Regions from separate parts of the Algoriphagus sp. UBA3586 genome, predicted to be linked through region 2. Evidence: riboswitches for the same ligand, from Rfam matches in the RefSeq annotation. Region 2 holds a riboswitch; each other region holds the start of a gene.
What was found. A riboswitch is a leader RNA that binds a small molecule or an ion and turns the genes downstream of it on or off. The one in region 2 is predicted to bind S-adenosylmethionine.

Region 1: it holds a riboswitch for S-adenosylmethionine, as region 2 does, so the genes downstream of both, B2906_RS05925 (homocysteine S-methyltransferase family protein) here and B2906_RS04560 (O-acetylhomoserine aminocarboxypropyltransferase/cysteine synthase family protein) in region 2, are expected to answer to the same signal.
Region 3: it holds a riboswitch for S-adenosylmethionine, as region 2 does, so the genes downstream of both, B2906_RS10330 (trans-sulfuration enzyme family protein) here and B2906_RS04560 (O-acetylhomoserine aminocarboxypropyltransferase/cysteine synthase family protein) in region 2, are expected to answer to the same signal.

What each region holds. Positions count from the first base shown of each region.
Region 1 is NZ_DFMT01000016.1:298,748-309,561, forward strand. It holds gene metF (methylenetetrahydrofolate reductase [NAD(P)H]) at 1-511, opposite strand, end outside; gene metH (methionine synthase) at 508-3,225, opposite strand; gene B2906_RS05925 (homocysteine S-methyltransferase family protein) at 3,215-4,267, opposite strand; SAM riboswitch class I at 4,330-4,429, opposite strand; gene B2906_RS05930 (hypothetical protein) at 4,541-5,857, opposite strand; gene B2906_RS05935 (PAS domain S-box protein) at 5,927-10,219, opposite strand; gene B2906_RS05940 (YbjQ family protein) at 10,424-10,744, shown strand; gene B2906_RS05945 ((2Fe-2S) ferredoxin domain-containing protein) at 10,747-10,814, opposite strand, start outside.
Region 2 is NZ_DFMT01000016.1:5,310-16,123, reverse strand. It holds gene argH (argininosuccinate lyase) at 1-317, shown strand, start outside; gene B2906_RS04570 (SulP family inorganic anion transporter) at 410-1,951, shown strand; gene can (carbonate dehydratase) at 1,948-2,601, shown strand; SAM riboswitch class I at 2,685-2,798, shown strand; gene B2906_RS04560 (O-acetylhomoserine aminocarboxypropyltransferase/cysteine synthase family protein) at 2,941-4,242, shown strand; gene B2906_RS04555 (homoserine O-acetyltransferase family protein) at 4,250-5,302, shown strand; gene B2906_RS04550 (DUF2147 domain-containing protein) at 5,461-5,919, opposite strand; gene pdeM (ligase-associated DNA damage response endonuclease PdeM) at 5,974-6,642, shown strand; gene B2906_RS04540 (cell division protein FtsX) at 6,700-7,590, shown strand; gene B2906_RS04535 (DUF3098 domain-containing protein) at 7,592-7,804, shown strand; gene truB (tRNA pseudouridine(55) synthase TruB) at 7,825-8,511, shown strand; gene B2906_RS04525 (bifunctional riboflavin kinase/FAD synthetase) at 8,498-9,421, shown strand; gene B2906_RS04520 (CoA transferase subunit A) at 9,432-10,136, shown strand; gene B2906_RS04515 (3-oxoacid CoA-transferase subunit B) at 10,155-10,811, shown strand.
Region 3 is NZ_DFMT01000031.1:17,568-28,381, forward strand. It holds gene B2906_RS10310 (M14 family metallopeptidase) at 1-1,579, opposite strand, end outside; gene B2906_RS10315 (ribose-phosphate pyrophosphokinase) at 1,823-2,749, shown strand; gene B2906_RS10320 (50S ribosomal protein L25/general stress protein Ctc) at 2,774-3,349, shown strand; gene pth (aminoacyl-tRNA hydrolase) at 3,420-3,980, shown strand; SAM riboswitch class I at 4,038-4,143, shown strand; gene B2906_RS10330 (trans-sulfuration enzyme family protein) at 4,233-5,408, shown strand; gene B2906_RS10335 (CBS domain-containing protein) at 5,447-5,908, opposite strand; gene B2906_RS10340 (FG-GAP repeat domain-containing protein) at 6,011-7,552, opposite strand; gene B2906_RS10345 (copper homeostasis protein CutC) at 7,549-8,292, opposite strand; gene B2906_RS10350 (isoaspartyl peptidase/L-asparaginase family protein) at 8,294-9,274, opposite strand; gene B2906_RS10355 (creatininase family protein) at 9,359-10,120, shown strand; gene B2906_RS10360 (VCBS repeat-containing protein) at 10,121-10,814, opposite strand, start outside.

The DNA.
Region 1 (10,814 bases), 290 kb from region 2:
CAGTATGGAAACTGGTTTCTGTTTCTTCATGCAAATATTTCCCCTGATTCATTCGGATAATCTGCTCTACCAACTCACTGGCAAAATGATGGCCGTCATTTTCTGGAACAAATCTTCCTTCAGTTTTGGGTGCATCGCCTCTTAAAGCCAATACATTTTCCACCCCGATGAAATTGAGGTCTATCAGTGCATTTTCAGTTTCTTCTCGGGTAAAACCTCCACAGAGCAAGTGAGGAACAGCATCTACCTGAAATCTATTCATAATTGCTGCACAGATTCCAACCGTTCCCGGCCGCTTTTTGGTACTGATCTTTTCCAACAGGCCGTTGGGATGCTTTTTATAAATAAACTCCTCACGATGATAAGTCACATCAACAAAGGGGGGCTTAAAGTCCATCAAAGGAGCGATTCCTTCCAACAATTCTTTCAAACTTTGTCCCTTCAATGGCGGTAAAATCTCAAAAGAAAACAGCGTAGATTTCGCGTTTTTCAGGTGTTCGGTAATCTTCATACAGTCTGATTCACAAGTAATTTAGCAGGCGTATAGGCCAAATTGGGTGATAATAATCTTTCGGCATCTTCTAGGCTGATGCCTTTTCTCTTCGCATAACTCTCCACTTGATCTTGGGCGATTTTTCCTAAGCCGAAATACTTCGCATCTGGATGGGCAAAATAAAACCCTGAAACAGAACTAGTCGGATACATGGCATAACTTGAAGTCAAAGTGATTCCAATGGCTTTTTCCATTTCCAATAGGCTGGCGATAGTTTCCTTTTCAGAATGCTCTGGACAGGCTGGATAGCCGGGTGCAGGTCGGATTCCTGTATATTCTTCTCGGATCAAGGAATCGTTTTCCAAATTCTCCTCAGGCGCATAGCCCCAATAGTTTTTTCGGACTTGCTCATGTAAATACTCGGCTGCTGCTTCTGCCAATCTATCCGCTAAGGCCTTAAACAAAATATCATTGTAATCATCCCCGGCTTTTTGAAATTCTGCCAATTTAGACTCCATTCCCAATCCAGAAGTTACTGCAAAACAACCCATGTAATCCACCTTTTCGGGATGCAGGTAATCAGCTAAAGAACGGTTTGGAACCCCTTTTCCTTTTTTACCTTGCTGTCTCAAAAAGTGAAATTGACCCAGAGTCAAACCTTTCTTTTCAGGACTGAATACAACCGCATCATCTCCTTTTCTCTGAACAGGAAACAGTCCAAAAACACCTTTTGCAGTCAACCATTTTTCATCAATCAACTGATCCAACATTCTTTGGGCATCATTGAAAAGCTTTTTTGCTTCGCTACCCACGACTGGATCTTCAAGAATTTTAGGATACTTCCCGCTTAACATCCATGTACTGAAGAATGGGGTCCAGTCAATATATTTTCGGATTTCATTTAAATCCAAATCATCCAAAATTTGGGTTCCCAAAACCTTCGGTTCAATAGGTTCAAAAGCAGTCCAATCAATTTCCACAGGATTTTCCATAGCCTCTGAATAGGAAATCAATTGTTTGGCGGATTGTTTGGCCTCATGCTCTTCTCTCAATCGCTTGTAAGTTTCCTTGATATCTAGATGATATTGATCCCTAGTCTCCTCAGAAATGGATTCACCCGCAATAGGCACAGACTTACTTGCATCAGTTACATGGATCACCGTTCCGGAATACACAGGATCAATTTTTACAGCAGTATGAATTCTGGAAGTAGTGGCCCCACCTATCAGCAAAGGAATTTTCAATCCCTGGCGCTCCATTTCTGATGCCACATTGACCATTTCATCCAAAGAAGGAGTAATCAATCCACTCAATCCTATAATATCAACTTTATTTTTAATCGCTTCATCAATTATCTTTTGGGCATCTACCATCACTCCCAAATCAATGATTTGATAGCTATTACAAGCCAACACGACTCCTACGATATTTTTACCGATATCATGCACATCCCCTTTAACTGTTGCCAGCAAAATTTTCTTCAGGGAACTGTCCTCTTGACCTTCTTCCGGCAGTGGCATGAATGGCTCAAGATAGGCTACAGCCTTTTTCATCACTCTGGCAGACTTCACCACCTGGGGCAAAAACATCTTGCCTTCCCCAAAAAGATCTCCAACCACATTCATCCCGTCCATTAATGGGCCTTCAATGACTTTCAATGGGTTTTGAAGTAGCTGTCTGGCTTCCTCCGTATCTTCAATAATAAAATCGAGAATACCTTTTACCAAGGCATGCTCAATTCGCTTTGCCACAGGATCAGAACGCCAAGCTTCATTCACTACCTCTTTTTTGCCAGAAGATTTGACAGTGTCTGCAAACTCCAAGAGCCTTTCGGTAGCATCTTCTTTTCTATCAAAAAAGACATCCTCAACCCGCTCCAATAAGTCTTTAGGAATATCATCATAGACTTCCAGCATGGTAGGGTTGACGATACCCATATCCATTCCATGATGAATCGCATGATAAAGAAAAGCTGCATGCATAGCTTCTCTCACTCGGTCATTTCCTCTAAATGAAAAAGATACATTACTAACCCCGCCACTTACTTTTGCTCCGGGCAGATTTTCTTTGATCCATTTGGTAGCAAGGAAAAAGTCCAGGGCATTTTTTCTATGCTCTTCCATCCCTGTTGCAACCGGGAATATATTGGGATCAAAAATGATGTCCTGAGGATTAAATCGTACCCTATCCACCAAAATCCTATAACTCCGCTCACAAATCTGAATTCTCCTCTCATAGGTATCCGCCTGACCTTTTTCGTCGAATGCCATTACTACTACCGCGGCTCCAAATTTCTTGATGGTTTTGGCTTGATGGATGAATTCTTCCTCCCCGTTTTTGAGAGATATCGAATTTACAATTCCTTTGCCCTGAACGCACTTCAAACCAGCCAAAATGATACTCCACTTGGAACTGTCAATCATTATAGGAATTCGGCTGATTTCGGGTTCTGAAGCGATTAGGTTCAAAAACTTAACCATTGCCGCTTCTCCATCCAGCATTCCTTCATCCATACAAACGTCCAGAACCTGAGCTCCTCCACGTACCTGATCTAATGCTACCTCCAAGGCCTCATCATAATTCCCATTCAAAATCAAACGGGCAAATTTCTTGGAGCCTGTCACATTGGTTCTTTCTCCAATGTTGACAAAATTCAGGTTGGGTGTAAATACTAAAGGCTCAAGGCCTGATAATTTCAAATAGTCATTCATTGCCTGCTCCTCAATCTTCATTTTCCGCTAATTCCTTTTTTCCGATTTTTCTTGGCTCAAAACCATCCGCTAGTTTTGCCAATTCCCGGATATGGTCTGGGGTGGTTCCGCAGCAACCTCCCAAAATATTCAACATGCCTTCCTGCAAAAACTCTTTGACTTGTGCGGCCATCTCCTGTGCATTTTGATCATACGCACCAAATTCATTAGGCAAGCCCGCATTGGGATAGGCTGATACAAAAAATGGGGCTTTGTTTGCCAAAACTTTCAAATAAGGTCTTAACTCTTTGGCACCTAAAGCGCAGTTTAATCCTACTGAAAGTAGAGGAACATGCGATACGGAAATCAGAAAAGCCTCTGTAGTTTGCCCTGAAAGAGTTCTTCCTGAGGCATCGGTGATAGTTCCAGAGATCATGATAGGAATACCTCCCTCAAGCGGGTCTAATGGTATATTTCTTTCTTCAAACACCTCTTGAATTGCATACAGCGCTGCTTTTGCATTCAAAGTATCGAATATTGTTTCCACTAATAAAATATCTGAACCTCCGTCCAGTAATCCTCTCACTTGCTCGGCATAAGCTTCCGCCAGTTGATCAAAATTTATTGCCCTATATCCCGGATCATTCACGTCCGGAGAAATGGATGCGGTTCTATTGGTGGGGCCCATGGCTCCTGCTACAAATCTTGGTTTTTGAGGATTTTGAGAAGTAAATTCTTCAGCAACTTCTCTGGCTAATTTTGCAGATTGAAAATTGATCTCATATGCTAAATGGGATAAATCATAATCAGCCTGAGCTATACTGGTGCCTGAGAAAGTATTGGTCTCAATGATATCCGCTCCAACCCCAAGATATTCAGCATGAATTGCCTTGATAATATCTGGTCTACTAAGAGAAAGTAAATCATTATTTCCCTTTAGAGATTTTGGGTGGTTTTTGAGACTTTCGGTGCGGAAATCCTCTTCTGTTAACTGGTATCTTTGAATCATGGTACCCATAGCTCCATCAAGGATTAAGATCCTATCTTGAATTGCCTGAAGCAGGGTTTCCGTTCTATTTTGCATCATTCTATTAAGTTTAAAAAGCTAATCGAGCAAAACCACGGAGCAAAGTAAAAATACTTTTCCGCTCATCTTTTTCCGGCATTTCCGGAACGGGAGTTAGCACCTTGATTACAGGTTGCTAAGACGTCGTAGGGCCCTTCCCTCGGTCTTTCTCGATAAGCAACTCAAATGTACTAGCTATTTGGCAATAAAACACCGCTATCGTTGGATTTTTAAAACTTTTCGCCCTCTTTTTTTAAGATTCGGCAAGTGAAAATGCGATTACTCTAAAATTTAAGGTCTTACCCCTATTCCAAAAGTCAAATAAGGGGCTGACATGTAAGAAGCCATATCCAACTCACCTAGTCTATAATTTGCCAATGCAAGTTCATATCCGGCAGATGCGGTAAACACAAGGTCAACCAACTTCCTTTTGGTCATTGGAATTCCATACTCTAAAAACACTTCGGGTTTACCCATCAAACCAGAATTTCTCAAATACCCGTCAAACTTTCTCCGCTCAAATAATTCTGGAAAGTCCGGCTTATTTCTCTGCGCTAAGGTGTATCGTATATTTCCAAAGCCCAATCCGGCCAAAGCTCCAAATCCAAAATTTTTGTATTGAATAACTTTATATCCCAAATTTCCATACACTCTCAAACTGTTGAGAGAATGAGATTGTGTCTCGCTTGCACTACCATTCATGGCTAAGTTATAAACGTCTACTCCATAAAGCATGCGTTCGGATTCACCTTTAATCTTAATCCCCAAATTGGAAGGCCTGCCATCTAAGGGATCATAGCCAGCTTCTTCCAAAACCTCATTAAAAGTATCTGGACTTGTGAAATGAACCCCAGAAATCAGGTGAAGCCCAATTGAGGCATCTTTATAAAAGAAGTTTCTATCTGGAATGGAAATACCTGCTCCTAGTCTAAGAAATGCACCACTTTGAGCATTATCGAAAGACATCCCATTTAGCTCCCATTTTCCTTCAAATGGGCTAAATGCGTATCCTGCTTTCGCAATGATGGAAAGTGCTTCTCTCCTGCCGGGAAGATCAAAGTCGTAGGTCATATGGAAGCCTATTTCTGTTAAAAAGTTCCCATAGTATTTTGATCCTTTTTGGATATCATTTTCACGAATAATAAATCCCTGCTTTGGGTCAGCCAGAAACTCTTCCAAACTGGAAGGCCTTTCGGATGGAAGCATTTGAAAATTCAAATAACCCATACCCAAAGACATGTAGTGTATTAGCTGAAATTTGGATTCCTCGGTAAAAGCATATCCCACATTGAGTAAAACTCTGGAAGTCCGGTATCCCAATTTAAAGCCATCCAAATCACTGTTTGCACCACGATTGTGATAAAGCTCAAGTCCAATCACGAAATCATTTATTCTGCTTTGATAGCCTAATCCTAAGGTTCTATATCTATTTCTCAAGCCTGTTAAACCTCTATCTTCCAGCATTTGGTCAAATTGATTCAATTTGGCTCCACTGGTACCTACCACGGTATACATTGTGGTTCGCTTGGATAGAAGTTGCTGAGAAAAAGCATAGCCAGAACCAAAGAAGAAAACTATTGCAAAGCTTATTCTAAAAAAAAGGGACATGAGTAAGGAAAATTTCGGCTGTAAATAAATAACCCACAGCCTTTAGGCAAAATTAATGCTAAAGATGTCTTAGACCCTTTCTTTGGGACGAAGAAATTTCAACAATTTCTCGTAGAGATTTTCCGGAGTAAATGGTTTGGCCACATAGTCGTTTACACCTACTTCCAATAACTGTTCTTTTACTTCATGCAAAGATGTGGCAGTCAATGCAAGCATAGGAACTTTACTTTTTACCGGATCTGCCATAGACCTTATTTTCTTGGCAACTGTAAAGCCGTCATAAATTGGCATTTGCAAATCCAATAAAATTAAATCAAAATGTTCCTTCTCAAAAAATTCCAGAGCCTCTTGCCCATCAGAAGCCACAACCACATTTCCGGTATTCCATTTTTTCAAAAATTTCTGGATCAAAATCTGGTTGACCATGTTGTCTTCCGCAACTAGTATAGAAGCCCCCATCAGAGATTTGATTTGAGGCTTATCCTCAGCTGAACCATTGTTCGCCCTCTCTTCAAAAGGCTTCAAGTGAATCACAAATTCAAAGACACTTCCACCACCTAGATTTGGAGAATAGGTAATATCCCCTTGATATAATTCCACCAGGCGTTTTACAATAGCCAATCCCAAGCCTGTGCCTCCATACTTTCTAGTAGTCTCTGAAGAGGCCTGTGTAAATGCTTCGAAAATAGTGGAGACCTTTTCTTCTGGAATTCCAATTCCAGTATCCTCAAATCTAAATTTGACTATGGCTTTTCCTTCTATATCGATTCCCTCGGATTTGAGAATTATTTTTACACCTCCTTTTTCGGTGAATTTAATCGCATTGGAAACTAGGTTATTTACAATTTGACCCAATCGGACAGAATCAGCTAAGATACTTTTAGGAAGTGCTTCATCAATTTCGGAAATCACATACAGAGATTTTTCTGTAGCCTGAAAGCTATGAGAATGTACTATTCGCTGAATGAAATTCTTCAAATCAAAAGGCATTTCCTCCAACTCTACTTTCCCTGAATCAATCTTATTATAATCCAGAATATCATTGATCAAGGCCATCAAACTTTCTGCAGAAAACTGCAGTGTTTTAAGGTTTTCCAACTGATCAGGTTTAGGATCATCTTCCAAAAGAAAATGTGCCAAACCAATGACTGCGTTCATTGGAGTCCTGATTTCATGGCTCATCACAGAAAGAAACTGGGATTTGATTAAGGATGCCTGCTCCGCTTTTTCTTTAGCTTTGAGCAATTCTCTTTGAGCCTCTTTAAGTTTGGATATGTCCCTTGCAATACCTGTGTAGAGTCTCTTTCCATCTTTATCCAGAATAACTTTACCATTGGAATTGAACACTCGGTATTCTCCATTTTTATGGCGCAATTTGAACTCCAAAAATTGGTTTTGCGAGAAGAAATCCTTGGTCTCTTCCAAAAGTACCTGGAAAACATCCAGATCTTCCGGGTCCAAAAATTCAAATACGCTTTTACCGATAACCTCATCCATCTCATAGCCCATAAATTGCTTGACGTTGGGTGAGATATAATCCACAATAAATGACTCCGATAAGGAAAATATGATCTCAGTTGACTCTTCTACCAAGGTTCTATATTTTTCCTCTGACTGTCTTAAATCTTCTTTGGCTTTGTGCTCTTCAGTAATATCTCTAACGATACTTAGCGCATATTCTACTCTGCCATATTCCAATATAGGCCTGATTACTCTGTGGTATCGCCTTCCCCGTAAAAAAAATTCGGTCTCAACAATCTCACGCTTTTCATAAACCCTATCCAATAATTTGGATACTTCCTCAGAATCAGTCAGTGCGATATCTGTTAGGTGATTCCCTTCAAAATCAGAAGGACTCAGTCCCCAATTTTCAAAGTTGGTACCTTCTGCCAAAATGTATTTTCGGCTTTTATCCAAAAGGAAAATATTCGTTCCGGGAATATTGGAAGCCAAGACTCGATATTGTTTTTCTTTTTCCTCTTTGAACTCTTCAAAATTCTTTCTTTCAGTAATATCCTGAAATAGACCCTGATGTAGAATAATATCGCCCACTTCGTTTCTCACGTCTGACGTTTTATCCTCAACCCAGATAAATGTTCCATCAGTTTTTTTGATCCTATATTCCCCAGAAAAGGAAACTACTCCTGACTTACCCCTTGATTTGCTATTGATCTTTTTGATGATTTTGGCGTCATCAGGATGTACAATATCCAAGAATGGAACCCTATTTTCCATCAATTCCTTAGACTGATAGCCAAATTGGTTGATATTTTCCGAGATGTAATAGATTCTGTAGTCATCATTAGGATCCACCTGAAATAATACAGCTGGACTATTCTCTACAATCATGCTGGCTCTCATAGCCAAGCGTTCATTTTCGTATTTCTCAGAAAGGTCCCGGAGGATCAAAGAGTAGCCTATTTTCTCCTTTCCATCTGCATGGATTGCCTGCATAGAAATTTCAAAAGGAGCCTTAGGCTGAACCCCTGTTTCTATAAATAACTCTTGTTTCTTTACATCCCCTATTTCCAGTTTCCTACCGATTTTTTCAAATCTGCTTCCATCTGGAAAATTAAATTTGATGACAGAATCTATGTGTTCATTATAGGCATTCTCCTTCACCATCCCACATAATTCCACAGCCGCTTTATTCAGATATATGATCTGATATTCGAGATTAGTCACCAAAATGGGGTCATTAACCTGAGCTAGAATTTGAGATTGAAGCCTTAGATACTCCTCACTTGCCCGTTTGTGCGTGATATCGGTACAAAATCCATTTACCTCAATTCCTTGGGTAAAAAAGTCCTGCTTGGTTTCAATTTCATAAGAAATGTAAATAGTTTTTCCTTCCTCATTACGAATTGTAAACTCTCCGGAAGCATGACTTTTTTCCTGAATGCTTTTTTTCAAATTTTTAACAAAATCCTCTCTGTAGCTCTTATCAATCCGAAGAATCAAGGAAGAAAATTCAGCTGTTACAGGCTGAATCCCCAAGTCAAAAATTCTTGCTAAACCACCTGAGATATAAAATAGATTTCTTGTCGTACTGTATCTCCAAGAACCGGATTTAGATAGCCTTTCCGTAGTAGCAAGAAGATTCTCGTTTCTTTCGATTCGTCGAGTCATCAAACTACCGATATATGCTCCTGCGAGTATATCTCCCAGTTGTCGGAAAATCTGCAACTCCTTCTCAGTAAACTCCAAGTCTTCCTGATCTATTTCAAAATAGATGACACCCAAAATCTTGGAGGCAGATATCATTGGAATCAAAATAAGCCTTGAAGTAGATTCAAAGCCCTCCGACTCTAAGTCAATCAGTTTTACTATGCCTGCCTCCAACCTTTTTTTACGGGAATCAATGATCTCTTTGAAATCAATTTCGGACTCGCTTTTCCAGCTGGATAAACTCCAAGTGTTGATAATATCAAGCTCTTGAGTTTCCTGATTGAATATGCTGATTACACCACGATGAGCCCTCAAAAAATGACTGAATTTTCTTAAAAACTCCTGAAAGTCTTCTTCCAGATTACTCAGCCTTCTATTAATCAAACGGGAGGAAACTTGATTAATCAGGTTTTCTATTTCATATCTTTTCTGAAGAGACCTGTCTGTTTCAATAAAATCAGTGATATCTCTACTTGAAAATAAAACGCCATTGATCTCAGGATGATAAATTAAGTTTTTGGCAAAACTTTCAAGATAGATTCGTTTGCCCTTTGATCTATTAATCCAGAAATCAACTGCAACCTCCTCTGTAGAGTCCAGAACCTCCTCGAAACTCCCTTTCACCAACTCAATGATCCCTTCATCAATGAAGTCACGGAAATTTTTCCCAACTATATAATCTACCGGAAAACCAATCTTTTGGACCACCGAATCGGAAATGAATTTATAATTTCCCTGCTCATCCAAAATGGCAATTAAATCATGACTATGATGAAGAATACTTTGGATATAACTCAGTTCCCCTACTGTCTGCTCATGCTTATCCAAAATTGAATTCTCAACCGCTTTATTACCCAAAAACTTGATGGGATTGGCCTTAACTATCAAAAATCTACTGCTATAACTGGAAGGTAGATTTACAAAAGCCCATTCAAAACGCTGAAATTCACCACATTTCTTCTCTAAGGACTTGAAATAAGTGATTTGGGGCAGAATCCCTTCTTTGAAAAATAAAAGTAGTTTTTGTTCTAGCTCCTCGTTTGAAATCCAAGCCTTCCAATCCTCAGGAAGGTTCTTGAAATTTTCAATTGCCGTATTGTTCCAAAAGATGATTTCTTCAGAATCCATCAGAAACAGGGGTTCGTTGATTTCATTGAAGAAATCCGAAATATCAAACTGATGGAATTGACTCATTTAATTAACTACTTACTTTTTAGGGTTTATATCAAATCGGAAAATATTGAAAAAAGATGATCTAAAAAACAAGATTAGAGAAACAAATTCATTTTATAACTTATCACAGTTAAATAAATCACCTAAATTCAATTTAAATGATTTATTCAAATTTGCACCTTAAATTAAACGTGCATAAAATATGTTTCACCTAATCAAAATTCTATGATTATCTCAACTACCAACCAACTAGAAGGCTACAAAATCGATGAATATCTGGGCATTGTTTCTGGAGAAACCATCATAGGTGCCAATGTTTTCAAAGACTTCTTTGCCAGTATTACTGATATTGTAGGAGGCAGATCCGGCTCATACGAGCGCGTTCTAAGAGAAGCCAAAGCTACTGCTATGGCAGAAATGGAAATGCAAGCTAGAACCTTCGGAGCGAATGCCATTGTAGGAATTGACTTGGATTACGAAACGATTCGAGATGGAATGCTGATGGTGACTGCCAGCGGTACTGCTGTCAAAACTACCAAACTTTAACCTTAGCCCTGATCTTTCAGGGCTTTTTTCATTTGATCCAATATTTTTTCTGTACTGGTTTTTTTTAAAA
Region 2 (10,814 bases):
AAATGACTACCTTCATGCTGAAGTCCATTAAAGTTCAATCAGGAATTTTGAAAGATGAATTCTATAAGCATTTGTTTTCTGTAGAGGTAGTCAATGATTTAGTGTTGAAAGGAATGCCTTTCAGAGATGCTTATAAAAAAGTAGGCTTGGATATAGAAAAAGGAGATTTTAGCCCTGATCAAAACTCACTAAATCATGTTCATGAAGGGAGTATCGGGAATTTGAATCTGACCGAGATTCAAGAGAAAAATGAAAAAGCAGTAGCACAATTTAACTTTGAAAAAATAGACGAAGCATACAAGAAACTTTTGTCGTAGTGTGACAGAATATTTGTTAGGGTTTTTCTTTTTTTAGTAAAATTTATTTTTGTTATAAAGAAAATTTATAAACTTTAGACAAACCCATCACCATGAAAACCAATTATTTTGGTTCCACCCTTTCCGCTGATTTAAAAGCCAGTTTGGTCGTCTTTCTGGTTGCATTACCCTTATGTTTAGGTATAGCTGTAGCCAGTGGAGCCCCCCCTATGTCTGGTTTGATTGCCGGAATTATTGGAGGTATTGTGGTGGGTTCATTGTCTGGATCTCATGTCAGTGTCAGTGGTCCCGCAGCAGGATTGACTGTGATCGTTTTAGATGCAATTTCATCTTTGGGTACCTTCGAACTTTTTCTTGCAGCAGTAGTAATGGCAGGGTTAATCCAGCTGATTTTGGGATTTTTAAAGGCTGGAGTTTTAGGATATTATTTTCCCCACTCAGTAATCAAAGGAATGCTAACCGCTATTGGCTTAATTTTGATCCTAAAGCAAATTCCACATGCATTAGGCTGGGACAAAGATTTAATGGGAGATCTTGCTTTTCGTCAAATGGATGAGCAAAATACATTTTCAGAAATCTGGTATGCCATACAATATTTCAGTCCCGGAGCGATTCCAATTGTTCTAGTTGCTTTGGGACTAATTATCTTTTTTGAGAAGCCTAAGATCAAAAACCATAAAATTTTCGGTTTAGTACCTGGAGCCTTGTGGGCTGTAATAGCAGGGATTTTAATCAATCAGTTATATGGAATAATTAGGCCATCATGGAAATTAGATGAAGAGCACTTAGTATCTATACCGGATGTAGATCAACTTTCAGATTTGAGTAGTTTGGTCACCTTTCCTGATTTTGGAATGATAGGCTCACTTGATTTCTGGCTTATAGCAGTAACAGTAGCTGTGATCGCTAGTATAGAAACTCTTTTAAGCTTGGAGGCAGGTGATAAAATGGACCCACAAAAAAGGCTTTCCCCTTCTTCCCGAGAGCTTGTTGCACAAGGTGCAGGTAATACCCTTTCAGGATTAATAGGTGGTCTTCCTGTGACAGCTGTGATTGTACGTACTACTGCCAATATTACCTCAGGGGCTAAAACAAAGCTTTCTGCCATTTGCCATGGGATACTTTTGCTAGTATTAGTCATTGGTATCGCCGAATTACTTAATTTGATACCCTTAAGCTGTTTGGCTGCTGTACTTTTCTTTGTTGGATATAAACTGGCAAAGCCATCAGTCTTTGTTCACGAGTATGAAAAAGGCATGAATCAGTTTATTCCATTTATGGTCACCATCAGTGCCATCCTCTTTACCGATTTGCTAATAGGCATCGGGATTGGGATGATATTTGGAATCTTTTTCGTTATTCGAACCAATTATCAAAAGTCAGTTTCAGTGACTGAATTGGATGGAATGTATTTGGTTAAGCTGCAAAAGGACGTTTCATTTCTGAATAAAGCCCCTTTGATGAGGCATTTGGCTGAAATTCCAAATGGAAGTGATGTCGTCTTAAATGCTACAAGGGCCAGATTTATAGATCATGATATACAGGAGGTTTTAAATGATTTCATTGAGACTTCTACTGATAAAAATATCACCATTACCATTGAAGGATTTAATTATAAATTGAAAGAATCATGAACCAGTACGAGAAACTCTTATTACAAAATAAAGCTTGGTCCGAAGAAAAGACAGAGTTGGATCATGAATACTTTTCAAGAAATGCTACTCAGCAAAGGCCCAAGTTCCTATGGATTGGATGCTCTGACAGCCGAGTTCCTGCCAATGAAATCACGGGAACAGACCCTGGAGAAATTTTCGTGCATAGAAATATTGCCAATATGGTAGTGCACACTGATCTAAATTTGCTTTCAGTTCTTCAATATGCCGTTGAGGTCCTTCAGGTGGAACACATCATTGTATGCGGACATTATGGATGCGGAGGTGTGGAAGCGGCAATTTCAAATTTTCACCTTGGATTGATCAATAAGTGGTTGAGAAATATAAAGGAAGTCTATTTCAATAATCAAGAAGAACTTGATTCCATTGAGGACCATAGTGAAAAAGTAAATAAGTTGGTTGAATACAATGTAATCGAACAATGCCAAGATTTGATTAAAACCTCCATCGTACAAAGAGCATGGATGGAAAGGAAGGCACCTGAGATTCATGGTTGGGCCTATGGGTTAAAGGATGGATTGGTGAAGGAGTTAATCAATATTAAACCTGATTTTGAAAACATTAATCCTATTTTCCGTTACAATCAAGATCAATTGAAACACTTACATTAATTTGATTCGAATTGAGGAATCTCTTTGAATTCTGAGATTCTTCATTTTTATTTGCATCATCCTTTCACTTTTTAAGGTGCTAGGATTTATAAAGAAGAGGTAAGAGACAGGCTCTATGACCCTCTGGCAACCTTCCGTAACGTCGGAAAGGTGCCAATTCCTGCCGATTGAGAAGGTCTCAATTGGAACTATAAATTCTCTGCAATATGATTAAAGGATATTCCCCCCTACTTCAGGTTACTTCCCTTTTTTCTTTCAGAGCATTTATGCTTTAAGGATTCTGCTTTGCCTAATCCTGGATTACAGTTTTTATTTAAAACCCTTTAAACCCTATTACTTATGTCTACTTACAGATTTGAGACCCTTCAGCTTCATGCTGGACAAGAACCTGACCCTTCAACGAATGCAAGGGCCGTCCCTATTTATCAAACCACCTCATACACCTTCAATTCCGCAGAGCATGGAGCCAATCTATTTGGGTTGAAAGAATTTGGAAACATCTACACCAGGATTATGAATCCTACCACCGATGTTTTTGAAAAAAGATTGGCAGCTCTGGAAGGTGGTGTTGCAGCTGTAGCTACTGCATCAGGCCAGGCAGCACAATTTCTTGCATTGAATAATATTCTGCAGGCAGGTGAAAACTTCGTTTCGACTTCTTTCTTATATGGTGGAACTTACAATCAATTTAAAGTTGCTTTCAAAAGAATTGGGATAGAAGCAAGATTTGCAAAAGGAGATAACCCTGAGGCTTTTGAAAAACTAATAGATCAAAAGACCAAGGCAATTTACTTGGAAACAATTGGTAATCCTGAATTTAATATTCCTGATTTTGATGCAATCGCGGCAGTTGCCAAAAAACATGATATCCCTCTAATAGTAGATAATACTTTCGGAGCTGGAGGTTATTTATTTAATCCAATTGCTCACGGCGCCAATGTGGTTACTTCCTCTGCTACCAAATGGATTGGTGGGCATGGAACCTCCATTGGAGGAATCATTGTGGATGCTGGCAACTATAACTGGGGGAATGGCAAGTTTCCTCAATTCTCCGAGCCATCAGAAGGTTATCATGGATTGAATTTCTGGGAAGTATTTGGAGAAAATAATCCACTGGGACTTCCCAATATAGCATTTGCCATTAGGGCAAGAGTAGAAGGCCTCCGGGATTTCGGACCGGCATTAAGCCCATTTAATTCATTCTTGTTATTACAAGGTTTGGAGACACTTTCCCTGAGAGTACAAAGAACTGTAGATAATGCTCTAGCATTGGCAAAATGGCTTGAATCTCACCCAAAAGTTCAGAAAGTAAATTACCCCGGTCTTGAATCTTCTCCCTATCATCAGCTAGCAAAGAAATATCTGAAAAATGGCTATGGAGGTGTTTTGAGCTTTGAAATTAAAGGAAATAAAGAGCAGACATCTGCTGTAATCAATTCTCTGAAATTGATCTCTCACCTAGCGAATGTAGGTGATGCAAAGACCTTAATAATCCAACCTTCAGCCACTACGCATCAGCAACTTTCTGAGGAGGAACAAAAAGCTGCGGGAGTTACTCCTACCCTGTTGAGAATCTCATTGGGAATAGAGCACATCGAAGATATCAAGTCGGACCTTCAACAAGCCTTTGATTCGATTTAATTAAAAAATGAACCTTACTAGTCAATACGCATCGATTACCATGTCTTTGGAATTATTTCAGTCTACCAAACCCCTGGCTTTAGAGTCAGGGGAATATCTTTCGGAGTTTGAGCTTGCTTACACAACCTACGGCAATTTGAATTCAGACAAATCTAATGTAGTCTGGGTGGTTCATGCATTAACAGGAGACTCCAATGTGACTGATTGGTGGAGTGGGCTTATCGGGGAAGATAAATTCTTTGATCCTTCAGACCATTTCATAATCTGCGCCAACTTATTGGGTTCAAATTACGGTTCAACCAATCCCTTAAGCATCAACCCACAAAGCAGAGAACCCTATTATTATGAGTTTCCTCACATTACTCCAAGAGATTTAGCTAATTCTCTGGAAAGGCTTAGAAGTCATCTCAAGCTTGAAAAAATTCACACCTTAATCGGTGGTTCCTTGGGAGGACAGGTAGCTTTGGAATGGGCTTATTCTTTAGGAAATAAGCTTGAAAACTTAGTAGTTTTGGCTTCTACAGCCAAATCTTCTCCTTGGGTGATCGGATTTAATGAAACTCAAAGAATGGCTATAGAATCAGACTGTACCTGGGGAGAAAAAAGTGAATTTGCAGGTCTCAAAGGTCTGGAAACGGCTCGTGCGATTGCAATGCTGAGTTATAGGCATCCCTCTGATTTGCAGAAAAAGCAATTGGATAATGATCACAGACTAGATCACTTTAAAGCCTCTTCTTACCTCCGCTATCAAGGTCAAAAACTAGCTAAAAGATTTAACGCTTTGTCCTATTGGGTTCTTTCCAAGAGTATGGATAGTCAAGACTTGGGGAGAGGCAGAGGAGGTTTGGAATCCGCTTTGCAAAAAATCGAAGCAAGGGTTTTGACTGTTGGGGTAAATAGTGATTTGCTGTTTTTACCGGAAGAATCCCAGTTTATCTCCAAACATGTTAAACGCGGGACCTATAAGGAAATTCAATCAACAGCCGGCCATGATGCTTTTTTGATTGAGTTTGATCAATTGAGTTATTTGCTTCAGTCTTTCTACTTGGAGAAAAATTAGGCTTCGACTCCGCTCAGCCTGACAGGAATCAGAATCTGTCATTGATAGCTAGACCAAAGGATAATTCTCAGGAATATTGCTAAGTAGGGCTTCGATTCCGCTCAACCTGACAGAAATTGCGACTTTATATTGAACGAGGAGTCGAGGGATCCTCGACTCTACTTCTTTTGATTTAATTCTTTTACTCTAGTCCACTCCACGGTTCTATCAATCCAAGAAAAGCCCATGTATCCTTTCACCTCTAAAACATCTTTTGATTTCATCCTGATTTCGCAAGAATAGGTATTCCCTGATTTTGGGTCATAAATCTTTCCTCCCTTCCAAATTCCGTCCTCGTAAGATAAACCTTCCAAGATTGTTAAGCCCATCAAAGGCCTTTGCTGGAGTTTTTTATCATCATTTTCCACATCCTTTGCAGGCTGACCATTTTTTATAGGCTCTTTTAGCCAAGATATTTTTCCTAAAAATGAACCATCTTTTTCCATGATATCTACTTTGGCTGTTTTCTCAGTATTATACCAAGTGCCCAGGATTTCATCTCTACTTTGTCCGAATGAAGAAAAGGAAGCAATTAAAAAAAAAGTGAATAATAAAGAAGCTAATTGTCGTGATTTCATAAAAACTCTGTTTTTAAAATTTTAATCGATTTAGATTTGAACTGTTAATTGAAAATGGGAGAAAAGGATTTGAGACAGGTAAGATTAGATCATAATGGTACAACATTATTTTTGATGAAAGAAAAGGTTGTATACCATCAAAATACAAGAACTTTTTTTATTTCTGACGTACATTTTGGAAAAGCCGCTCATTTCAGAAAGTCAGGTATTCCTATTCCTGAGCCAATACACAAGGTTGATTTAGAAACTCTAAGTCTTCTATTTGATGAGTTCTCTCCCTCTTCTGTTTATTTTTTGGGGGATCTATTTCACAGCGACTGGAATGGCCAATGGGACATATTAATGGACTTTTTGGAAACTTATCCAGCCATTAACTTTCATTTGGTTCAGGGGAATCATGATATTCTTCCCCCATCTTTTTATAAAAATTGTCCCATAGCCATTCACAAACAACCTGTATTTTTAGAAAATTTAATTTTAAGTCATGAACCTTTAGAGGATTTTTCCGAAGGATATTTGAATCTTTGTGGGCATATTCATCCCGGGATTAGGCTCCGAGGAATGGGGAGGCAATCCCTCAGATTGTCCTGCTTTTATTTGGAAAACAATCAGTTGATTTTGCCTGCTTTTGGAAGCTTCACAGGATTGGCTTTGATCAAGCCGGGAAAAGAAGCTAAAGTTTATGGAATTACCTCAGAAAAAGTGATTCCATTGCTTTCTTAAAACAAATTGGCAAAATCCTTGGGGATGGTTAGCTTTGATGTGAATTATAAAAACTCCATGGCAAATTATCCAAGAAAGAAAAAAACCTTAGGGCATTTCAAATTTGGAAGTGTACTTTTTAGCACTACCCTTTCCTTATTTATAGTTGGTTTATTTGGCGCGATCCTCATCCAAGCCAAATCTCTTTCCAGCATGATCCGCGAAAATGTGGAGATTCAGGTCTTTTTGGATAAAAATCTGAATGATGATGAAATTTCAGCTATTCGAAAAAATCTGTCCAGCAGGCCTTTTATTTTGAGAAAGGCAGATACACTTGGTTTGAGATTTATTTCTGATGAAGAGGCGGCAGCAGCTTTTATTGAAAGTACCGGTGAAGATTTTACCAAATTTCTCGAGGATAATCCATTGAGAGATAGTTTTGTGCTTTCCATTGCCGAGGAGTTTCAGACGAGCGAACAAATCAATGAAATCAGTAAAGAGTTAGAGGGCGTTTCAGGTGTCTTCGAAGTTTCCTATATGACTGATTTGGTGGATTCTATCAATAAAAACCTCTTGAAAGTTAGCATCGTGATGGGAGCTTTTATCTTGATCTTGGTGATCACTGTGATCATGTTGATTAATAATACAATCAGGTTGGCACTTTTCTCACAGCGATTTTTGATTCGATCTATGCAGTTGGTAGGAGCTACTAGAGGGTTTATTAGAAAACCATTCCTACTAAGATCATGGATATTTGGAATGCTTGCAGGTGCTTTTGCCTCCTTGATCCTTTTTGCCTTAATCACCTATGCTAAATCAGCCATTGAGGGGTTTGCCTTACTACAAAATCAGGAATTGATGTTGATCCTATTTGGAATATTGATAGTAGTAGGCGGAATTCTTTCTGTATTAAGTACCTTGCGGGCAGTAAATAAGTATTTAAATATGACTTTAGACGAATTATATTGATATGAGCAAAGCATCTTTTCCTTTTTCGAAAAAGAATTACAAACTGATGTTCATTGGGATCGGGATGATCGCTTTGGGTTTTATTTTAATCGGTTTGGATCCAGAGCCTCATGGTAATGGTGTTCTAGGTTTAACCGTTGGACCAATCATTACCTTAGCTGGTTTTATTTTTCAATTTTATGCCATTTTGGCCAAAACCGAGAAAAACAGCTGAATTTATATTCAGTATAACTTATGCAAGAAGTACCCTACGGCGAAGTTTTCTTAATCAATAAGCCGCTCGAATGGACCTCCTTTGATGTGGTGAAAAAAGTGCGAAATGCACTGAAAATTAAGAAAGTGGGACATGCCGGAACATTAGACCCTCTAGCTACAGGCTTATTGATTGTTTGTGCTGGGAAAATGACTAAGCAAATAGAAGGCTTCATGGGGCAAGAAAAGGAATACGAAGGCACCTTTGTATTAGGGGAAACCACAGAATCCTTTGATCTGGAAAAGCCTGTTGAATTTGTGGCTGATGCTTCTGAAATAAAATTAGAAGACGTAAAAAGAGCTGCAGCTGAGTTGACAGGTAATATACTCCAAATCCCTCCTATGCATTCAGCTATCAAAGTTGATGGAAAACGGGTGTACGAGTCGGCCCGAAAAGGTTTGGAAGTTAAAATGGAACCTAGACCAGTGGAAGTTCGGGAATTTGAAATTTTAAGCTATCAGGATCGGAAAGTTAAGTTTAGAATTTCTTGCTCAAAAGGAACCTATATCCGAAGCTTAGCTAGAGATCTTGGCGAAATTTTGGAAGTCGGTGCTTATATGAGTTCACTTTGCAGAACCCGTATTGGTGATTTGAAACTTTCGCAAGCAAAAGAGCTTTTACCTTTAATAGAAGAAATCAAAGCCCGGAAAGCGAATGAAAATTTATGAAGGTCTAAATGAATTTTTACCGGTTACTAATCCGGTTGTGACCAGTGGCACTTTTGACGGGGTGCATTTAGGGCATCAGAAAATATTACAAAGAATACGGGAAATTGCCCGCTCCATTGGAGGAGAAACGGTGATGATCACTTTTTGGCCTCATCCTAGATTAGTCCTTTATCCTCAGGAGCACAAATTGAGACTACTGAGTACATTTGAAGAAAAGGCAAAACTTCTAAGACAATTTGGCATAGACCATTTGGTGACTATACCTTTTACCAAAGAGTTTTCCCAGCTGAGTTCCAGAGAATTTATTGATCAAGTATTGGTAGAAAAAATTCAAACCAGAAAGCTGGTAATTGGCTATGATCATAGATTTGGTAAAAATAGAGAGGGCTCCTTTGAGTATTTGAAACAAAACAGCGCTGAATTTGGCTTCGAGCTAGAAGAGATCTCCAGGCAAGATGTGGATGAAATTGGAGTTTCCAGCACCAAAATCAGAAAGGCACTAGAGTCAGGAGACATAGAAACCGCCAATTCCTATTTGGGCCGGTCTTATGAATTAAATGGCTTGGTGATAAAGGGCCAGCAGATTGGAAGATCCATCGGATTTCCCACTGCCAATATTCATATCCCAAATGATTATAAACTCATTCCAAAAGATGGCGTTTATGCAGTAGAGACTTCTGTCAACGGAAGTATTTATAAATCTATGCTGAACATCGGTAATAGACCAACAGTGGATGGAAACAAAAAAACAGTTGAGGCTCACCTTTTTGATTTTCAGGGAGACCTGTATGATAAACAGCTGACCATCTATCTAAAGGCCTATTTGAGAGAGGAGCAAAAATTTGAGAACTTAGATGCATTAAAAGAGCAGCTGCTCAAAGATCAGCAGCAGGCAAAATCAATACTATAAACCCAATATAATGATCAATAAAACCGTAAAAGACGCTAAAGAGGCAGTTGCCGATATTCCCAGCGGAGCTTTCCTGATGATGGGAGGCTTTGGATTGAGTGGAATACCTGAGAATTGCATTTCAGCCTTATTAGAAAGAGACATTAAAGACTTGACGATAGTCTCCAATAATGCTGGGGTTGATGACTTTGGTATTGGACTTCTTTTGAAGAAGAAAATGGTCAAGAAGATGATTTCCAGTTATGTGGGTGAAAATGCAGAGTTTGAGCGACAATTATTGAGCGGAGAGCTGGAAGTAGATTTGATTCCTCAAGGTACTATAGCAGAGAGAGTTCGTGCTGGTGGAGCTGGCATTCCCGCCTTTTTTACTCCGGCAGGAGTTGGAACAGAGGTAGCCGAAGGAAAAGAAATCAGAGAATTTGATGGGAAACTATATTTAATGGAAAGATGGCTTCGGGCTGATTTTTCTTTGGTAAAAGCTTGGAAAGGAGATACTGCCGGTAATTTGATTTTCAAAGGAACCGCCAGAAACTTCAACCCTATGATGGCAGCGGCAGGAAAAATCTGTATAGCAGAGGTAGAAGAATTAGTTCCGGCGGGTGAATTGAATCCAAATGAAATCCACACACCGGGAATTTATGTGCAGCGGATTTTTGAAGGTAAGAACTATGAGAAAAGAATAGAGCAGCGCACAGTATCTCAGGCCAAATCTTGATATAAACCCATTGAAATCATGCTAAGCAAAGAACAGATAGCCCAAAGAATAGCCAAAGAGGTAAAAAACGGACAGTATATCAATCTAGGTATAGGCATTCCAACCCTTGTGGCAAACTATATTCCTGATGAATTGGAGGTTGTGCTGCAATCCGAAAATGGTCTTTTAGGAATAGGCCCCTTCCCTACTGAAGATAAAATTGACCCTGATTTAATTAACGCCGGTAAGCAAACCATTACCATGGTAAAAGGATCTGTGCTTTTCAATTCTGCAGAGTCTTTCGCGATGATAAGAGGTGGTCATGTGCATCTGACAATATTGGGAGCTATGGAAGTTTCAGAAAACGGAGATATCGCCAATTGGAAAATTCCTGGAAAAATGGTTAAAGGAATGGGGGGCGCAATGGATCTGGTTGCTTCTGCTGAAAATATCATTGTTGCAATGCAGCACTGCTCCAGAGATGGCGCTTCTAAATTATTGAAAGAGTGTTCTCTTCCAATCACAGGTATCAAGTGCGTGAAAAAAATAGTCACAGATTTAGCTGTATTAGAAGTTAGCCCAAAGGGTGGCTTTGTTCTTAAGGAAAGAGCTCCCGGTGTGAGCGTGGAAGAAATTCAGGAAAAAACAGAAGGTAAATTAATTGTGGAAGGCGAAATACCAGAAATGGTTTTCTAAAAA
Region 3 (10,814 bases), on a different contig from region 2:
GCCTAATTGGAGGACCTCCAGGATACAGGAAGTCATTTGGATGATCTTGTGGCTCAAACATATCTAAAACATGCGGTCTAAAGGCCTGATCCGTCTTTACAATATAAGAGCCAGCAGGGTAGGATTTCCCATTCACTGAAAAATCAGCAGTTGCCTTTTCGACTCTTATTCCTGATTTAATCAATGCATTTAAAAACTTAATGGCAGTAGGAAAATCGGCCTGGTCTGCCGGAAGAATATAGCCATAAGGATCTTTTCTGGCAGGATCCTGATATACTTGTTCATAAAATTCAACCGGCAAGCCAGATCTCCAACCTGTAGGCCTTTTTGCTTTGCCTTCTTTTCTGGCTTTTTCAAAAGCGTCTTCTATGGCCTGTGCGTTTTTTGGATATAAAGTCCAAGTATCTTTTTGACCTTTCTCAATGGATCTTCTGCCCATCAGATAAATATTTCTCAAAAGTTCATCACCATGTCTAACAGCATGATTTAGAATCGCATAATTCAAGGACACTGAATACTCTATGGAAGACTTAAAATGCCATTCTCTAGGCGTAATTGGGTAAGGTGTTCCGTTATTTGGAATTAGCCTTTCAGGCACCAGAGGAACCTCAGATGGTGTAGGGTTTCCAATAATTTCAGTCAAAATTCCGATTTGATTATGATAGTAAGGGGTAGTTCTCAAACCACCATTCCACCAAGTAGAGAACACTGATCCATCCAATCTGGTATATCCTGGTCTGTCTTCCTGATGCAAACGATTAATCATAGCAGCCCCCAGAGCATCTAAGCTGGTAATAATTAGCGGATCAAAAACATGGTTGAAAGGATCTCGGTAAGGTGGTCCTGCTACGACTGTCCCTGCAGGACCTGACTGATGGTGATTGTAAATAATTTGAGGAATCCATTCCACATATTGCTGAAGTGACATATTAGTCGCCTCAGACATATTATTCATGTAAAAATCACGGTTATTGTCATGCCCTACATATTTTTGATAGAGAACAGGTATGTTCTGATCTCTTTTTGTTGGGTCTTCTTTTCTCATATACCAATCCGACATGATTTCCATTCCATCAGGGTTGGCATGCACCAAAAGAATAATCACTTCATCCAAAATTTTGAGAGTTTCCTCATCATTTCTGGATGCTAGTTCATAGAGTGTTTGAATTAATTGATGGGGGCCCACCACCTCATTGGCATGAAGTCCACCATCGATCCAAACCACGGGCTTACCATCTGAGATTAATGCTTCAGCTTCCTCTCTGGTAATTTCAGCATGAGCAAGTTTTTGAGAAATTTCTTTATACCTGGCAAGCTGAGGAAAATTCTTTGGAGCTGTAACAATAAGCATGGGTTGCTCTCTGCCAAATTCCGTTTTTCCAATACTTGTCATTTGCACTCGATCAGAGGCATCTGCTACTTTTTTAAAATAGGCTTCTGTTTGGCTGAAATTTGCCAATTTGTAATCGTCCCCGATTTCAAAGCCAAAATGTGATTTGGGAGTTGGGACCTGCTGGGCATGAACTTGAATGATCAAGAATGAAAACAGCAAACCCCAAAGGGTAATTTTACTTCTCATAAATTTCAGATTGGTGGACAATGTATTTTGCTCTAAAATAAGATTAAAAAGAGAGCTACTCAGGAGAAAGTCGCTCATTCGTCTAATTTTTACAGGATCGGAGTTTAAGAGAGATTACCTTCCGCCCCACTTATCAAAATAATATTCGGATTAAAGCTATCCCAACTTCCCAACCCATCAAAAATTATTACTTTTGCAATGAAATCCTTATCAAAACTTCCTCCTTAAAACCAAGACTTCATGATATCTGAGGTAAAAATATTTGCAGGGTCCAACACTCAAAATCTCGCTGAAAAAATCGCCAAGAATTATGGTAAAAAACTGGGAGACATCACGCTCTCCAAATTTAGCGATGGGGAAATGTCCCCAAGCTTTAATGAGTCAATTCGAGGTTGTACCGTCTTTGTCATCCAAAGCACCACTCCTCCGAGCGATAATATCCTAGAGCTTTGTTTGATGATAGACGCTGCCAAAAGAGCAAGTGCTTACAAGGTGGTGGCAGTGATCCCTTACTTCGGGTATGCAAGGCAAGACAGAAAAGATAGGCCAAGAGTTTCTATTGCTGCCAAGTTGATTGCAAATATGCTTACCTCGGCTGGAGCTGACAGAATTGTGACTTGCGATCTGCATGCCGGTCAAATTCAGGGATTTTTTGATATACCATTGGATCATTTGAATGGATCAGCTATCTTTGCACCCTATTTGAGCATGCTCAACCTTCCGGATATGATTTTCGCAGCTCCGGATATGGGCGGTGTAGCCAGAGCAAGGGCTTATGCCAAGCATTTTGAAGTAGAAATGGTAGTCTGTGATAAGCACAGAAAAAGAGCCAACGAGATTGCCTCTATGCAGGTAATCGGGGATGTAGAAGGAAAGGATGTGATTTTGGTAGATGATTTGGTTGATACAGCGGGAACGCTTTGTAAGGCCGGAGAAATCATCATGGCAAAAGGAGCTAAATCTGTGAGAGCCATTGTAACACATGGTGTCCTGTCAGGAAAAGCTTATGAAAACATCGAGAATTCTGTTTTGGATGAATTGGTAATCACTGATACCATTCCTTTGAAGCAAAAATCATCCAAAATCAGAGTACTGACAGTAGCAGACCTATTCGCCAAAGCAATTCATGCAGTGACAGGTAATACTTCCATCAGTTCTTTATTTATCTAAGAACCAATTTTAAATAAAATACATATGAAAACGATTGAGATTATAGGGTTTAAAAGAGCAAATCTCGACAATCAAAGTTTGAATGAGATCAGAGAATCAGGTAACGTACCTTGTGTGGTTTACGGACCAGGTATCCCTGAGCAAATTCACTTCTACAGTCCGATTATCCTTTTCCGTGACTTGATTTACACTCCGGAAGTTCACTTGGTAGAGTTAAATATCGAAGGTACTATCGTAAAGGCAGTATTGAAAGATGCTCAATTCCACCCAGTAAGTGATGCATTGCTTCACGTAGACTTCATGGCTTACACTGAAGACAGAGATATCAAATTTGAAATCCCTGTGAAAGTTGTAGGAAGCTCTCCAGGCTTAGCGAAAGGGGGTAAATTGGAAATGAAAACCAGATCTTTGAAAGTAAAAGGTTTGGCAAACAACTTCCCTGATTTCATTGAAGTTGATATTTCCAACTTGGATCTTGGAAAATCATTCAAAGTGAGTGAATTGAAGCCAGAAGGATTTGAAATCCTTACCAGCCCAAATGTTTCTGTAGTTACCATCGGTATCCCAAGAGCATTGAGAGGCAAGAAAGGCGAAGAATAATTCATAGAGCATTTCTTAAAATCCTGCCCCTCAAAGGCAGGATTTTTTATTTTTAAGCCAAATTTGAATCATGAAATATCTAATAGTAGGCTTGGGCAACATAGGCCCTGAATATGAGCTGACTCGACATAATATTGGATTTCTGACAATAGATCGACTGGCGGATCAATACGATGCCAAATGGGAAAGTGGCCGGCTCGCATTTAAGTCCGAATTCAAACACAAAGGACGAACAATCCATCTTATCAAACCCACTACTTACATGAATCTCAGTGGTAAGGCAGTAAACTATTGGATGAAGGAGCTCTCAATTCCCAAAGAAAATATTCTGGTCTTAGTCGATGAGGTAGCGATTCCTTTTGGGAAACTCAGAATGAGAGCCAAAGGAAGTGCTGCAGGTCATAATGGTTTGAAAAATATTGAAGCTTTGACCGGAGGACAGGATTATCCTAGGCTTAGAATGGGTATAGGTGACGATTTCCCGAAAGGACGTCAGGCTGACTATGTGTTAGGCAAATTCAAGCAGGAAGAATTTGATCAACTTCCGGAAATCATGGATAAGGCCATTGACATGGTTTTGGGTTTTTGTACCATTGGAATAGCCCAAACTATGACCCAATACAATGATTGATTTTTTTATTTGGATTTGAATGCCCTACCCTATTTATTTGTAGCACTTCAGGCAACTGATTTATAAAGAAGAGGCGAGAGACTAGGCTCTGAGACCCTCTGGCAACCATCCCGATTAATTCAGGAAAGGTGCCAAATCCTACCCGAAGCGGGAACTATAAATTGGCATTAACTCATCCTTATTCCTTTTTAGTTCGAATCTGACTCGGGTAGATCTATCGGTTTACTGAAAAACCTTAAATCTATTTAGACTATGAGTCAACATTTCGAGACCAATTCCATCAGGATCAACCCTTCCAAGTCCAATCAAAAGGAACATTCCTCTCCTATTTATTTGACTTCCAGCTTTACTTTCGATTCTGCAGAGGAAGCAAGAGCAACATTTGCAGACGAAATTGAGGGCAATATTTACTCCAGATATGCCAACCCTAACTCCTCAGACTTGATTGAAAAAGTCTGCGCTGCTGAAGGCACGGAGGATGGAATAGCAACCGCTTCCGGGATGGCAGCCATGTTTGGAAGTATAGCATCACTTTTACAGCAAGGCGATCATGTGTTAGCTGCCCGATCTCTTTTTGGGTCAACCCACCAGTTATTGACGAGAGTGTTCCCGAAATGGGGAATTACCTCTACCTACGGAGATATCTCGGATTATTTGAATTGGGAAAAGCTTGTACAACCCAATACCAAAATGCTATTCATAGAAACTCCATCCAATCCAGGACTGGAGATTATTGACTTGGAATGGGCTGGAAATTTTGCTAAAGCACATAATCTAATTTTAGTAGTCGACAATTGTTTTGCAACTCCCTATCTCCAACAGCCAGCCAAGTGGGGGGCACATATAGTTACCCATTCAGCTACGAAGTATATAGATGGACAGGGAAGAGTTTTGGGAGGCCTAATACTTGGTACACAGGATTTAATCAAGGAGGTTCAATTTTTCACGCGTCACACTGGACCAGCCATATCTCCTTTCAATGCCTGGATACTATCCAAAAGCATGGAAACATTGGGAGTTAGAATGGATAGACATTGCAGCAATGCGCTAAAAGTTGCTAAATACTTTGAAGGTAATTCCCAACTCAATGCAGTAAAATACCCGTTCTTAAAATCTCATCCTCAATATGATTTGGCAGTAAAGCAAATGAGTCAAGGTGGAGGAATCATCACTTTAGACCTTAAGGGAGGAGGAGAAAGAGCCCAAGGCTTTATCGATGAACTGAAAATGATTTCAGTTACTGCCAATTTGGGAGACAGCAGAAGCATCATCACCCATCCTGCGTCTACCACCCACAGCAAGCTTTCGGAGGAGGAGAGAGAAAGAGTGGGTATAAGCAATGGATTGATTCGCCTTTCTGTTGGATTAGAGCATCACGAAGATATTATTGCTGATGTAGAAAGAGCCTTGGATCTTAGTAGAAAGTAAAAATAAAAAGGTTGTCTCTCGACAACCTTTTTACATATCTACCAGGTTGTATATTTGAGTTTAGGAAAAGCACGAATCACATCTGAAAGACTTATTTGACCTATTAACCTTCCATCCTTCAAAACAGGAAATCTTCTAATTTTTAGTTCTAAAAATTTTCCTGCAGCATCAAATAATGATAAATCAGGAGTTAGGGTAATCACATCTCGGGTCATATACTCACTTACCTTTCCGGGAAACCCAGGGGTATTGGTATATTTTCCTTTGATTATTTCCCGAAGACAGTCCACCTCAGATATAATTCCAACCAGAGCTCCAGACTCATCGACCACAGGCGCTCCGGAAATTTTTTTCTTAGTCAAAACTTCCATTACCTTATCAATGGTGTCATTCGGCCCGAATGTCACAAGATTGGTACTCATATGATCTTTAACCAAAATCTGATCAATAGGAGACTTCTTTGGTTCTACTTCCCTTACTCCTTGAAAACTTTTTACCATAGTCGAAAGAATTTTAGTGAATGTATAAGATACTAAAATTCTTTGGTTTATAAAACTCAATATTGATTTTTACTTTAATTATAAAATAAAATTGTTTTATATTTATTTATTCAAAATATTATTCTTAATAAGTAAAATTGGAGTCCAGTAATTATTTAATTTGTTGCTGCTCTTTGGCGCCTCAAATAACCCAGCAATCACGTCTAAATCGCCATCTGAGTCAATATCACCAACTGCCAAAGAGGTGATATTTTTATCCTTAAAAGTTTGAATTGTGTACGGTTTGAACTCTACTTCTTTCTGATCATTTTCAAAAAATACAATTTCACTATGCATTTCTTGATTTAGCGAATTATATGATGAACTGACCACTATATCTAAATCACCATCTAGATCAAAATCCTCCACAAAAAGTGAAGTCCCAAAATGAAGTGGGAAAAACCATTCTTCCTCGAATTCCAAAGCTCCTTTATTCAAAAAGACTCTAATACCTTGATAATTTTTGGGTTCCGGACTTAAATTGGAATTCGCTCCATTTAATAGAACAATATCAATTAAGCCATCTTGATTAATATCTTTTATTGCGAAATCAGTAATACCAAAAGAGGGGTGAAACTTTAACAATTCTCTTTCTTTAAACTCCCCTTTTCCTAGGTTTTCCCAATAATAAACTCCACCTGTAGCCTTTGAAAATATACCAAATACATCTAAATCCCCATCCGAATCAAAATCAAGCAAAACCGTCTTCTTAGAACCTGGATTACTGTTAATTACCATCTCTTCGAGTTTATTATTTTTCGATAGATAGACACTTAACTTTCCTATGTGATTTCCAAAATGTGAAATCACATAATCTTCTATTGAATCCATATTTAGATGACCGAAAGAAACATGAACAGGTCGAATTAAGCCTTCATTTAACCTGATTTTGGACCAAGAATTTTTCTCTGCATAGTGTTCTAAAACTCCAGCTGAATCTTGATTTGAATAAATTTTATTCATTGCTAGCAAACTCAAGCCTTCGCCATTTCCTACTAAATAAACTGGAAAAAGAGGAGTGGATATAGAGTCTAAAATGATTGGCTTATTTTTCAAATCAATCTGGAAAAGGCCCTTCTCACTATCTCCCAACCAAACTAGGCCAGATTTATCTACAAGGACTAGAGTAGTAATGTTGGAATAGGACCTAGGCATTTCTATCTCATTCGCTTCCAGCCAAGCGACTTTTGCTTTTACATTAGTTGTTCTTTCATTTGGTGGAAGCTCGGTTGGTGCCTCTTGTAAATAATATTCTTTGAGCTTATCCCAATCCTTTTTCTTAATAAGAGGAATTTTGGCATATACCCCATCTGGCACCCCCAAATCCTCTGGCAGAGGAACCCCAAAGTCCTCTTCCAAATAAAGCCCCATCCTCCTTCTCATATCCGGAAGCACATTGTTTTCCCAAGTAGCTTTATCCAACACCTCTGGTTCAGGTTTTAGGTGGCAGTTGCCACAATAGACATCAGCAAGTTGCTTTCCATCCAACTTTAAGTCCATTTGTGAAAGCTGATAAAGAGTTGGAATTGGTTGCTTTCTCTCTGAAATAGGATTACAGGATGAACCTATCGCGATTAGTGCAAAAAGAAGTAGGATAATCCTCATGAGGCAAATGCTTTCAAGAAATTCTGAACTTTAGCAGCGTCAATCCCTAAATGCTCGAAGAATGAATTTTCGTCAGGAGAAAACTTTACTTCTGAGTATGTAAACCGATTTTCGGATCTCACTTTAACCTTACATGAAGCATGGATTTCCTTGAAATTTTCAAAAGATTGAAGCTCTTTCACATGTGCTGGTTCTGAGCCTCCCCCTGGCATTATGATGATTCGATTTCCAGCTTTTTCCAGCATTCGCTTGATGGTATTTATACCCTCTGAAACCGAATTTTTTGCACCTGAAGTAAGAATTCTGGCGAATCCACAATCCACTATATCCTCCAAGCTTTCTAATGGATTTTTACTGACATCAATTGCTCTATGAAAGGTACAGGGTTTACCAGCAGCTGATTTCAAAAGTGTATTGCACGCTGCTTTATCCACTTCACCGTTTGGCTTAAGTGCTCCAAAAACAAATCCGTCTGCTCCCATCTCTCCCAATATTTGAATATCTCTCTTCATCACCTCTAACTCTCCTTTGCTATAACAAAAATCCCCGCCTCTTGGTCGAATCATTACAAAAATTGGGATTTGAACCGTTTCTTTTAAAACCTTCAACATACCAGCCGAAGGAGTTTCCCCTCCCTCCAAGAAGCTCCCACATAACTCCAATCTATGAACTCCAAAATCAGCTGCATCTAAAGCCGATCTCAAATTGAAAACAGGTGCTTCTAAAATATACTGATTCATACTAATAATGACTTTTTGAATCAATCAAGATATTTTCTTGAGTAGTCCCCTTGGCAAAATTGAAACCCGGATGAACTGCATAAGCTCCGATCTGACCTTCCTTATTGATAGCAAGAAACCCAGCCTGAATATCCTTGATGTCCTTTTTATTTTTGGCTATCAATCTTCTGACAGCTTCCTCACATGCTTCCTGCGGAGTTCTTCCCTGCCGCATCAGCTCCACAATCAGAAAACTCCCACAAATTCTGATAATCGACTCTCCTAATCCGGTAGCGGTAGCTGCTCCCACTTCATCGTCTACATAAAGACCCGCACCGATTATAGGACTATCCCCCACTCTGCCATGCATTTTATAAGCCAATCCACTGGTTGTACAACTTCCCGCAAGCCTTCCTGAGGCATCCATACCTATCATTCCAATAGTATCGTGATTTTCTATATTGATCACCGGCTTGTATTGGCTGGTCTTTTTCCACTCCTCATAGGCTTTTGCGGCTTTGGGACTTAAAATCTCTTTTTCTATCGGGAAACCTTCAGCAATGGCAAACTGCCTGGCACCCTCACCAGCCAACATTACATGTGGCGTCTTTTCCATCACTGCTCTAGCCAAACTAATAGGATGCTTTACCTGCCGCACAAAGGCCACAGAACCACAAGAACCGTCACCTTTCATAATGGACGCATCTAAAGTAGTAATCCCTTCTCTATCAGGTAAACCCTGGAGCCCAACTGATAAATTATCAAGATCCAACTCTGTGTCTTTTACCCCTGCTTCTACTGCATCTACTATGTTCCCTGACTCTTGAAGTTTCTTCAAAGCGGCCTCATTGGCAGGTAAGCCATGATTCCAAGTTGACAAAATCAAAGGCTTCTCTCCATTTACTAATCCTTGTTTTTTTTGAGTAAAGGCTTGAGAAACTCCAGGTATAAAAATGGCAGAACCTAAAAGGGATTGCTTGATAAATTTTCTTCTTTGGGACATTAGGCTTAATTTAGGTTTTGGGGTTTAAAATCCATTTCAAATCCCTAAATAAGCCTTTTTTCGCACAAATCCTTATAAAATTCCATGAGACCCTATATCCTAAAAGAAGCAAATTGGAAAGCTCTAAAGACACATCGATTTGACCTTGCTGTTCTCCCTTGGGGAGCCACCGAGGCTCATAATTACCATATGCCTTATGGCACAGATGTGTACGAAGCAGATGCGATTGGTGAAGAAGCAGGAAAAAAAGCTTGGGAAAAAGGTGGCAATGTTGTGATTCTCCCCACCATTCCATTTGGGGTCAATACAGGTCAGTCTGATATTTATTTGGACATGAATCTAAATCCAAGCACTCAGTTTGCCATTTTGAAGGATTTGATTGAAGTATTGAATCGACAAGGAACAAAAAAGCTCCTGATTCTCAACAGTCATGGGGGAAATGACTTTAAAACTGCACTTCGGGAACTGGGTCTCCAATATCCAGACATGATGCTCTTTACCTGCAATTGGTTTCAGGCTTTAGACAAAACTCAATACTTCGAAGAAAGTGGGGATCATGCGGATGAAATGGAGACTGCGTTGATAATGCATTTGCATCCTGAATTAGTATTGCCGCTTGAAGAAGCTGGAGATGGAAAAGAAAAGAAATCCGTAATAGCAGGTGTCAGAGAAAAATGGGCGTGGGCAGAAAGAAAATGGTCTCAGGTAACTGAGGATACTGGAATTGGGAATCCAAAAAAAGCCTCCCCTGAAAAGGGAAGGCGCTATTTTGAGGACGTTACAGACAAAGTTGCGGAGTTGATTTTGGACATTTGCTCTGTCAACTCCAATGAACTCTATCGCTAATTAATCTAATACAGATAAGTCAAAGTCTTTTACTGCTCCAGTATAGTCTACTACTTTAAGGGATTTAAGGCCTTTAGGAAGTATAATTTCTCTGGAAGATTGGGATAAAAACCCAGATCCATGATTTACTTCTATGCGTTGGGTTTTCCCATTTTCAAGTTCAACCAAAATAGCTGATACTTCCTGACTAGGTTCAATAGACTGAGATTCTTGATTTTTGCTACGAAACACCTTTAATTCTCCTCTATTTTGAGAAGCAATATAAAGTGGGCTACCATTTACGGAGCTTAGTTTGACCAATGCTTTAGCATCTCCCGGCACAATGAAACCACTCTTATCTGACTTGGCTGGAGTAAAACCACCTTTACCATCTCCCAATAATACCAAGCCATTTAGGGCATCCAACCTTCCAATAAAGATTTCATTTCCAAAATCATTTCCGACCAGGAGTATGTCCAAGAAACCATCTTGATTTACATCTTCCGCCAGAATACCATTTACAGGAGCTAGTTGAGCTAAACTTGGCAATTCATGAATTTTAAACTTTCCATTACCTAGATTTTCCACATAAGAGGATCGATCATAATTTCCTGTCAAAATCAAGGCATCTTTTCTTTCTTCTTCAGAAAAAAGAGTTTGCTCAGTACTCAAAGCATAAAGCTTATATCGCTCAAACTTCCTCCTAAACAATATA